DNA from 2 places in the Paenibacillus sp. DCT19 genome. Region 1 is predicted to be linked to the other one. Evidence: riboswitches for the same ligand, from Rfam matches in the RefSeq annotation. Region 1 holds a riboswitch; the other holds the start of a gene.
The links. Region 1 has a riboswitch for cyclic di-AMP ahead of DMB88_RS13585 (3D domain-containing protein). Riboswitches for the same ligand answer to the same signal wherever they lie in the genome.
Positions count from the first base shown of each region.

Region 2: linked by a shared signal. The riboswitch ahead of DMB88_RS10365 (C40 family peptidase) and the one ahead of DMB88_RS13585 (3D domain-containing protein) in region 1 are both predicted to bind cyclic di-AMP.

Region 1 covers NZ_CP029639.1:2,979,268-2,984,203, reverse strand. Annotated here, with positions in the region: gene DMB88_RS13600 (PspA/IM30 family protein) at 30-701, opposite strand; gene DMB88_RS13595 (prenylated flavin chaperone LpdD) at 820-1,164, opposite strand; gene DMB88_RS13590 (polysaccharide deacetylase family protein) at 1,320-2,099, shown strand; gene DMB88_RS13585 (3D domain-containing protein) at 2,281-2,901, opposite strand; cyclic di-AMP (ydaO/yuaA leader) riboswitch at 2,958-3,151, opposite strand; gene DMB88_RS13580 (amino acid ABC transporter ATP-binding protein) at 3,547-4,269, opposite strand; gene DMB88_RS13575 (ABC transporter substrate-binding protein/permease) at 4,256-4,936, opposite strand, start outside.
Region 2 covers NZ_CP029639.1:2,290,658-2,295,593, forward strand. Annotated here, with positions in the region: gene DMB88_RS10345 (xanthine phosphoribosyltransferase) at 1-540, shown strand, start outside; gene DMB88_RS10350 (hypothetical protein) at 638-967, shown strand; gene DMB88_RS10355 (hypothetical protein) at 1,088-1,306, shown strand; gene DMB88_RS10360 (carboxymuconolactone decarboxylase family protein) at 1,420-1,749, shown strand; gene DMB88_RS10365 (C40 family peptidase) at 1,843-2,307, opposite strand; cyclic di-AMP (ydaO/yuaA leader) riboswitch at 2,313-2,444, opposite strand; gene pelA (pectate lyase) at 2,889-3,845, shown strand; tRNA gene DMB88_RS10375 (tRNA-Leu) at 4,024-4,107, shown strand; gene DMB88_RS10380 (glucuronoarabinoxylan endo-1,4-beta-xylanase XynC) at 4,286-4,936, opposite strand, start outside.

The DNA of each region.
Region 1 (4,936 bases):
CCGCTAGTTTTCTTACTTCATCACAACCGTTAGTTCTTGTTCTCGTACTGCTTCATCAATGCAGCCAGTTCATCTTCAACCGCCTGATCTTTACCAAGCTTCTCGAATTCATCATCCAAGGATTTTCCTTTGGAGGACATTTCGTTGCTTGCTTCAGCTTGTGCTTCCATTTGCATCATTTTTTCTTCCATACGCTTCATTCCAGCGCTTGCTGTGTCAGAACTGAATCCATTCAAAGCTTTATTGATCTCAGTTTGAGCCTTCGCTGCGTTATAACGAGCAACCAACGTCTCACGTTTGTTTTTCATCTCCGTTAACTGCTTGCGCATCTCGTCTAACTTACCACGCAGATTGTCAGCGGAAGCTTTGTTCTGATCATAACTTGTTTTGTACTCAGCCATTTTTTCTTCAGCTGTTTTCTTCTCTTCAAGCGCTCGGCGAGCCAAGTCCATATTTTGTGCACGTGCTGCAGTATGCGCTTGCTCTTCGCGTTTCTTCACTAAAGCTTCTTGCTCTTCATATAGCTGCTTGAACTTCTTCTCAATGGCAATCTGTGCTGCTACAGCCTTCTCTGCATCTTGCAAATCCTCTTGCATATCACGGATATACTGATCTGTCATTTTAATTGGATCTTCTGCCTTATCAATGATGGAGTTAATATTGGACATCGTTAGATCTCGTAAACGTTTGAAAATGGACATTATGTTATTCCTCCTAGTCGATATTACATCCTTGTATATAATCATACATACGTGATAATCCTCAACCCGTTTCATTTTTAGCAAAAAAAATCACGATAAACTTCTTCACCATGTAAAATTATTCATTTACTTCATCTTTTATTTGCAGATGTTCATCAATGAGTCTCTCTGCAGTCTGCACGATTTCATCAATCTGCATGCGTGTAATCGCATCAAAATGAATGCCCATTATGACCGTCACCGTAACTTTCAACTGATGTGCCGCCTTGCGTGCAAGCCTCTCACATAGCTCCTGCTCCTTATGTCCTGGAACATGAACCGTAGCCCCACTAAGCCGCTCGTGATCTACATAATACGTTGCTACAGCGCCTATATGTGCGTCGCCGCCTGTAACCAAGAATACTTTGTCGTGTCCCACTTCTAGAACTTGTAATCGAATGGTACTCAAATCATATTTACTCATGCTGATCCACCTATCCTTTTCTTTATCTCATGTTATGGTCCGAATTATGAACAAGATTAGAGTCACTGACAATGAAACATCTCACATGTCGAATAAATCAAGATTATATCGGGCATACCATAGAGAACGCATTTTGGGAAAAGGGGGCTGCTATTATGCGTATTCGCCTCATCGCATTATCATTTATCACGCTACTACTGAGCGGAATTTTCGCACCTGCTCATTTGTCAGCTCAACCGAACCAAGCTAGTACACCTGTCGACGCACAGGGCGATGAACAACTCACACTAGGTCAACTTAGACAGAAATATTCAGATACGTTCAAGACAAATGGACCTTCCACGAAACAGGTTGCGCTGACTTTTGATGATGTTCCTGATCCAAGATTCACACCACAAGTACTGGATATTCTGAAGAAATATAAGGTCAAGGCGACTTTTTTTATTGTAGGCAAGCGAGCGGAAAAACATCCGGCTCTGGTTAAACGCATGGTTCGTGAAGGTCATATCATTGGTAACCACAGCTATAGTCACCCTGAATTCAGTAAGCTGACGATGAATGATTTTCGCAAACAAATTTTACATACCGGGGATATCATTCGCAATCTGACCGGGTACACGCCAAAAATGATTCGTCCGCCTTACGGGGACATTAATGAAAAACAACTCCAGTGGGCTCAAAAGCAGCAGTATAGCATTGTGAACTGGAACGTGGATTCACTCGATTGGAAAGGTCTTTCCAAAGACAAAGTGAAGCAGAACATCTTATCCGCGGTTAAACCCGGGTCAATCATTCTTCAACATGCAGGTGGTGGAGTAGGCTCTAATCTGCAAGGTACAATTGATGCGTTACCAGAAATCATTGAGGAACTGCGAAGTCGAGGGTATAGTCTTGTAACATTGGACGAAATGTTAAACATCTCGAAGAGTAAGTGAATTAAGTATTAACGTTTTGCAAGATCACTTCGATAATGAACTTTCGGTAAACACAAATGATGAATAACTGCATCTGCATCGTCTGATCCAAGGTTTAACTAAAAAAGGGCGTCCTCTACTCACATCAGACTGTGAATGGAAGACACCCTTTTTGATTACGCCTAGATTACTGGTACATATGTTATTTTAAAATGTAAAGCTCTACATCCTGAAAACCAAATGTGCTCACGGATTGTTTACTACCAGGAATGAAAATATCAACGCGTTTGCCTTTGATCGCACCACCTGTATCTCGCGCCGTAGCTACAAACGCTTGTTTCGGCAGTCCTGGGTGTGTGTGACCTGTCACAAGAACTTTCGTTCCCAGCGGGATCACACTTGGATCTACAGCGATTGTACCCAGCTCAAGCGGATTACCGAAGTAGTCCACTGCACCCCATTTGCCATTCTCCGATGGATCTGCTGAATAGGCAGTTGCCTTCATTTCAATCGTTTTACTGTAATCAAAAGTTTTGCCCCATGCTTCGACCACTTTGCTGTCTGCATTGACGTCCAGACTCGCTGTGGTGATCGTTTTAGTCTCTGCTTTGGCTGCTGGAGCGGCTGCCGCTGAGACGGTGTTGGCTTGTCCAGGTACATTAATTTTTAGCCCACCATAGATGTTATAAGGTGAAATATTCGCATTTGCTTTAATGAGTGCTTCCATACCTACACCATACTGTTTGGATAAGGTATAGAAAGTATCTCCCTCTTTGGCCACATGAACAGAGTCAGCGTAAGCTGGAACGGCCTGAATGAGCATAGCTGCTGTCAGCAATGCTGTTGCTGCTTTTGCAATACGTTTCTTGTTAAACATGGTCTTCCTCCCTCATTATGCCTGCGAGGTTAGTTGTCGGATTCGGATGGAGGAAACCACCCTATAGGTTCAATCACAGCACTTTATCGTTATGTACGCCCTAATTCACCCCAAGCAGTACGTGATCATCAATCGTCGTATCTGCATCGTTACATCCCCCGCACTTCCTCCTCAGAAGTTTCGGCAGGAACAATATATCACAATATTGTAACCTAAAGTTGTAGTAAATCTTACCAGTACGTTTGCATTATCGAGATTTTGGTTAATAAATGGAGCCTTTCCCGTGCCTTTATTAGCTTATTTCTAACGAATAAATGACAAAAAAGTTACCTTTCATTTCATAAATCTTCTCGCTTATGACTCCCAAAAGAACAAATAAAACAGCCCTGTCAACGATGATGTCGACAAGGCCGTTTTTTACTTTTAGTTTAAAAGGTGGTTCAAAAAGTCCGCTTTTGATTACGAAGGATGCCCTGAAGCATCTCAACGTCTAATATGGAATTCAGCCGAAATGTCCGTTGCTCACGTAGTTTTTCCTACGTTCCGCTACTCCATTTCTACCTTTATACCTTCGCAGCTTAGAACATGGTCTTATAACACTTTGGCAAGAAAATCACGTGTACGTGCATTTTTAGGTGCACCAAACACTTCATCAGGTGTTCCTTGCTCGATAATCACGCCGCCATCCATAAACAAAATCCGGTCTCCTACTTCACGAGCGAAGCCCATCTCATGTGTTACAATGACCATCGTCATCCCATTCTCTGCTAGGCGTTTCATGACATCAAGCACCTCTCCAACCATCTCTGGATCAAGTGCTGAAGTTGGCTCGTCAAATAACATTACGTGTGGCTGCATCGCGAGTGCTCTCGCAATCGCAATACGCTGTTTTTGTCCACCGGACAACTGGTTAGGGTAAGCATCTTTTTTGTCAGACAACCCAACCGTTTTAAGCAAATCTGCGGCAATCTGATCTGCTTCCTGCACAGATTGTTTCTTTACTTTGATTGGAGCAATTGTGATGTTTTGTTGGATCGTTTTGTGAGGAAATAAGTTGAAATGCTGAAACACCATCCCCATTTTCTCACGAGTAGCATTGATATTATGCTTTGGTTCCGTAATCGAAACACCTTCAAATAGGATCTCGCCTGACGTCGGCTGCTCAAGCAAGTTCAGACAACGCAAAAACGTACTTTTACCCGAACCTGACGGTCCGATGACAACGACAACCTCGCCTTTGCCAATGGTTACATCTATGCCCTTTAACACTTCATTTTTTCCATAGGATTTATATAATTGACTAACGTCGATCACTTGCATTCAACTTCCTTTCCAGTCGTCCCAGCAGCTTGGACAGTATGAAGGTCATTACAAAATAAATGGCTGCTGCAATAAGGAATGGATTCATTCCTTGGTACGTAATATTTTTGACCACACTTGCCTGATACATAATGTCGACCATACCAATCACTGAGATAATGGAGGACTCTTTAATAATCGTTACGAACTCATTACCAATTGCAGGCAAGACAGCCTTGAACGCTTGTGGCAATATAATGTAGCGCATCGCTGCACCTCTACCCATTCCAAGTGAACGAGCAGCTTCTAATTGACCACGATCCACACCTTGAACCCCTGCACGGAATATCTCCGCAAGGTAAGCACCACTATTAATGGAAAGTGTAATTACACCGGCTTGTAGCGCTGAGAAGTTAATTCCAAAGGTTAAAGACAATCCATAGTAGATGATCATCAATTGCACCAGCATTGGCGTACCGCGAATAAGTTCAACATACGCTGTACCGATCCAACGCAGAATAGCCATATCATGCATCCGGAACATACAGATAATCAAACCGATGATTACCCCGAATAATACACCGAGTGCAGATAACAAAAGGGTGTAACCTATACCTGTAGCATAGAAGCTTTTGTATTCCCAGAATACTTGGAAAATATTTTTGGTATCTTTACCTGCCAT
Region 2 (4,936 bases), 690 kb from region 1:
ATCTCCGATCAAGTGCTCAAATTGGATGGACTACTGAATCATCAGATTGACCCTGGTTTGACAATGGAAATGGGACGTGAGTTTGCCTCACGTTTTCGTGAAAGTGGTGTGACACGCGTGATTACGGTGGAGTCTTCTGGCATTCCAGTTGCTTTTGCTGTTGCACATGAGCTAGGAGTACCTCTTGTATTTGCTCGGCGCAAAAAAACGCTTCTGGCTGATCCTGATGCCTACTGTGAACGTGTACCGTCCTTTACGAAAGGGATTGTGACCGATATTATGGTATCTCGCGAATATATTCATGAGAATGATCGTATTTTGTTCATAGACGATATTATTGCTAATGGGGATGCAGCTCGGGGCGTTATCAAAATTATTGAACGCTCTGGCGCTGAATTAGTTGGCTTCGGTGTAGTGGTCGAAAAATGTTTTCAAGCAGGAGCACGAACCATCCGTGAACAGGGAATTCCTGTTGAAGCCCTGGTACGTATCCGTTCCCTGAACGATGGAAGCATTCAGTTTGACGATAACGAAATGTGACATTTTAAAGGAAAAGGGCCTATTTTTTGAACAATGCCTTTGCATGACCGCAGAATTCATTTATAATGGGGTTATGTTAGGGAGAGGAGGCAACACCATGGGGAACCAAGCGGCAACAGAACAATTTTTTATTGATAAGCTGGCGGAATCGAAAGTTCATTTTGAACGTGCCCTGGATTGTAAACATACGGAATTCGATGACCTTTATCCCTATATGATTGAACATCCTCAATTTTTCTGGTACAAACGCTATGTTGCCTGGTCAGAACTTCTGACGATTGTAGGCTTGTGTGAAGAGTTGTCCTTCTCTTGGAAAGAGCAATTTACACCGCATCAAGTGGAGTACCTTGAAGAACGTGTGATGTCCGCCAAAGTGCTTGATTTTTGGTTTGAGAAGAATGACAGCAAAGAGCACGCGCAGCGGTAAATTTCAGTCGGGACATACATTTCGTATGACATGACAGTCCAATACAGTCACGTGAGACCTAAATGAGTTGTCATTTAGGTCTCTTTTTGTAAATTAATTTGGAACATAGGAGCTATAGACATGATTAGTGATACAGAGCTGGATGCCCTGCGTTTGTCAGGTGAAAAGGTTAGAGTAGTAAGGGACGAGCTGGAGTCCAATGATGTAACAGGAATTGTTGTTGCTTGGGATGGAGAGCAGGTACTCATTCGTCGGCAGAATCGGCGTGTGGTTAAGCTCGATCGTAGTTATCGCTATCAGTTGTTCAGCGAGCCGCGCCAGAGTCCACTTAGCGATTAGAAAGAAAGTTAACGGGATTTACCATCATTCCATAGGCATAAACGAATCGCTCAGGAGAAAGGATAGTTACAGTGAAGGAATTGGGAACTATCTTTGAGAGGGCGTGCAATGATATGACATTGATGAATGAGAAGGTTCATGCGTATAAAGATCAGATTGGTGAATTGAGCGATGTGTTACCAGGAGTGGTGAAGTCTTACCATGAGTTTACCGGAGAATGCTTTCAACCTGGAGCCATTGATGCCAAAACAAAACAATTAATTGCCTTGGGCATTGGCTTATTTGCCAATAACGAAGTGTGTACCTTCTATCACGTGGAGGAAGCTCGTGCGAAGGGCGCTACTGATCAGGAGATTATGGAGACTATAGCTGTTGCAGGAGCCGTAGGCGGTGGACATGCACTGTCTCAGGGGGCAATGCGCGTACAAAAGGCGCTGCACTAAAGCAGGATGAAGTTAAAGAAATGAAAATAAGGACTTATTCCTTGGCATAATGCTACGGAAATAGGTCCTTATTTATGTTTACAGTAAGTTGTATTATATTTTTCCAATCATTTTATTATACATAAACTGCCCAGTTACCCGGCGGGCTGTGACATAACGGTCTTTGAAGTAAGGGTTGGACAATTTGGTGATGCTAACCCCTTTGCTGCTTGAAGCATGTGCGAATTTGCCGTCACCGATATAAACGCCTGTGTGTGAAACGCCATTGCCCATTGTGTTGAAGAAAACAAGATCTCCTGTGCGAAGGTTCGCTTTGGATACTGGTGTTCCTGCTTTGGCTTGCTGCTGGGAAGTGCGAGGTAAATTGATACTATATTTATCAAAGAGATATCTCATGAATCCAGAACAATCGAAGCCGGCCATGGTTGTACCGCCCCATTTGTACGGAATGCCTGTCATGTTATTAACAACTGTATTGATTGTGCTTGCCTCTGTACTTGTTGCACCTGAAGTAAATAGTACTGCTGCTCCAAAAATGGAGATGATAAGTTTTTTCAAAATCAATGTTCTCCCTTCGTTGCCTACGGAGTTAGCTAAGGGTTCGGTAGAAGGTTCCCTATATTTCCTATGTATAAGAATAATTCACCCAAAATGGTTCCCCCGTTTTCAAACATGAAACTCGGCAATTGAATAATTAAGTTTTTGTAACCTTTTGAAACTATATTGCATATATGCGTAAATGTCAAACCCTTCTTAATACCTTCTTTATCGCCCAATGTTAACGGAACTATCGATTTTTATGAAGAAGAAACACGAAATAAAGATGCAACTGATTACAAAAAAGTAATATGTGTTTCAAATCCAAACAGGGTTGTATATCATTCGAACTTTGTCATGTGCAGTTTGAACTATTCTCATAGATACAATAATCGAGGAATGTTACAAGATGTTGCATTAATTGACAAAGATATTTTTTTTGCATAAGATCGTTCTATCCAATCCACATATTGGATAAAAATATAGTAGTTATATTTTAATTCAAATTAAGGTGGTGGTGGATGGTCGTGTAATTAGAAGGAAAGTAGTAAGTAGAATGATGGAAAATGAATGATTCTAATAAAAGGGAGTGTGTTATCATTTTGAGTACAAAAACAAAGTTAGTCACATTAGTTTTGGCATTTTCGATGGTATTTTCTGCGGTAGGTATGGTAATCCAACCCGTTAACACTGTATCTGCTGCTGATGCTTCAGGAACGACAGCAAGTATATCTGATATCTTGAAGAACCAACAAGCGGACGGTGGCTGGAGAAAAGAATATAAGCAAACAACGGGTGAGTGGGCGAAATCTACAATCGATAATAAAGCTACATACTCAGAAATTAGAAGATTAGCCAAAGAGTTTAAAAAGACAAACGACCCACGTTATTCTGCTGCGGCGATTAAAGGCATTAACTTTTTGCTGAATATGCAGTATTCCAATGGTGGATGGCCTCAAGTTTATCAAAGTTCCGGTTATCATAAACATATCACTTATAATGACGATGCAATGATAAATGTAATGTACATGCTGGATGAAGTAGCGACACGCAAAGGTGACTTCTCGTTTATCGACAGCAATCTCGCCAATCGTAGTAAAAATGCGGTTGCTAAAGGTGTAGATGCTATTTTGAACACTCAGGTGGTTTCAGGTGGCAAGCTGACAGCGTGGGGACAACAACATGATTCCAGCACACTCAAGCCTGCAGGTGCAAGAATCTATGAAGTGCCATCATTAACTGCTGGAGAGAGTGTAACAATTGTTAAATTCCTGAAAACGAGACCTTCCAACGCCAAAATTACTGCATCCATCAAGGGAGCAGAAGCTTGGTTTAACAAGGTGAAAATTACAGGTTACAGGTATGAGAGAGCTAATGGGGACAGCAAAATCATTGCTGACTCCAAAGCTGCACCGATCTGGGCTCGTTTCTATGAAGTCGGAACGGATAAACCGATCTTTATCGGTCGTGACGGTATCGTAAAATATAAATTAAGCGATATTGACAAAGAAAGAAGAGGCGGTTATGCATGGTATGGCAACTGGCCATCCAAGCTGTAACTTGCTTTAACTTCTAAACGGGCACGAATTAGTGCTGAGATCCCAATCACGAGAAGCCCGATCCGGAATGGAATATCTGGATCGGGCTTCTTTATGAGCATTTCATGTTGACATGTAAGTGCTTGCGTGATATATTATTTTTTGTCGCCGAGATACATAGTCACGGAGATCATCATATGCGGTCGTGGCGGAATTGGCAGACGCGCACGGTTCAGGTCCGTGTGGGCTAACCCCCGTGGAGGTTCGAGTCCTCTCGACCGCATCAAATAAAAAGGTTCCCTGTTAGACATTCGTCTAGCGGGGAACCTTTTTATATTTTTTATTTACGGACTGATATGCGGATCTCACAGCTTGTCCATCCATGCTATCGCGTACTACAACAATCGATCAAAATGGAGGATTGGGCAATTTTTTGCCACATAAGTTGATCCAAACCCGTATTATGATGCCGTAACTGTAATATTATCGATATTTGGCCCCTCGGTGCCTGTCGTTACGATTTTTATGGTATTCGAGCCTGAATTCATGGGTACCTGAATGGTTTTCTCACCCCACGTAGACCAGCTTCCCGTTGCTGAAAAGGGTGTATTGCTGATCACTTTTGTGCCGTTTACGAACACATCAAGGTTACGTGTACCACTCTCTAACGCATAACGAAACTTTACGTTTTTGGTGCCACTTGTAGCATTGTTGATGTTACTCCATTCAATGGCAGAATTCGTCAATGCGTTGAAATTAACATAGCCAGAGCCTGTGTAACCAGGGTAGATTGTTTCAATTAGAGCATCAGTTAACGTAGTTCCCGTTTCAGCTTCATACGTTGTGCCACTTGTGTTACCACTACCTGATCCGGTGATATCCGCTACAAATGTGGTTACACTTTGGGCAGGAAGCTGTGCAGTAAATGCACCATTAGACACATTGATCGGTGCTCCGCTAGCCAGGTTACGGCTGCTATCCGTTACCCATGAGGATACAGTAGACGCGTTACCATTTTGCAGGACAAATCGCTGACTGGTCGCAGAGGTTCCTTTGTTAATCGCTACAACGACGACCTTGTTATCTCCTTTGTAAGCAGATACAAACGTATT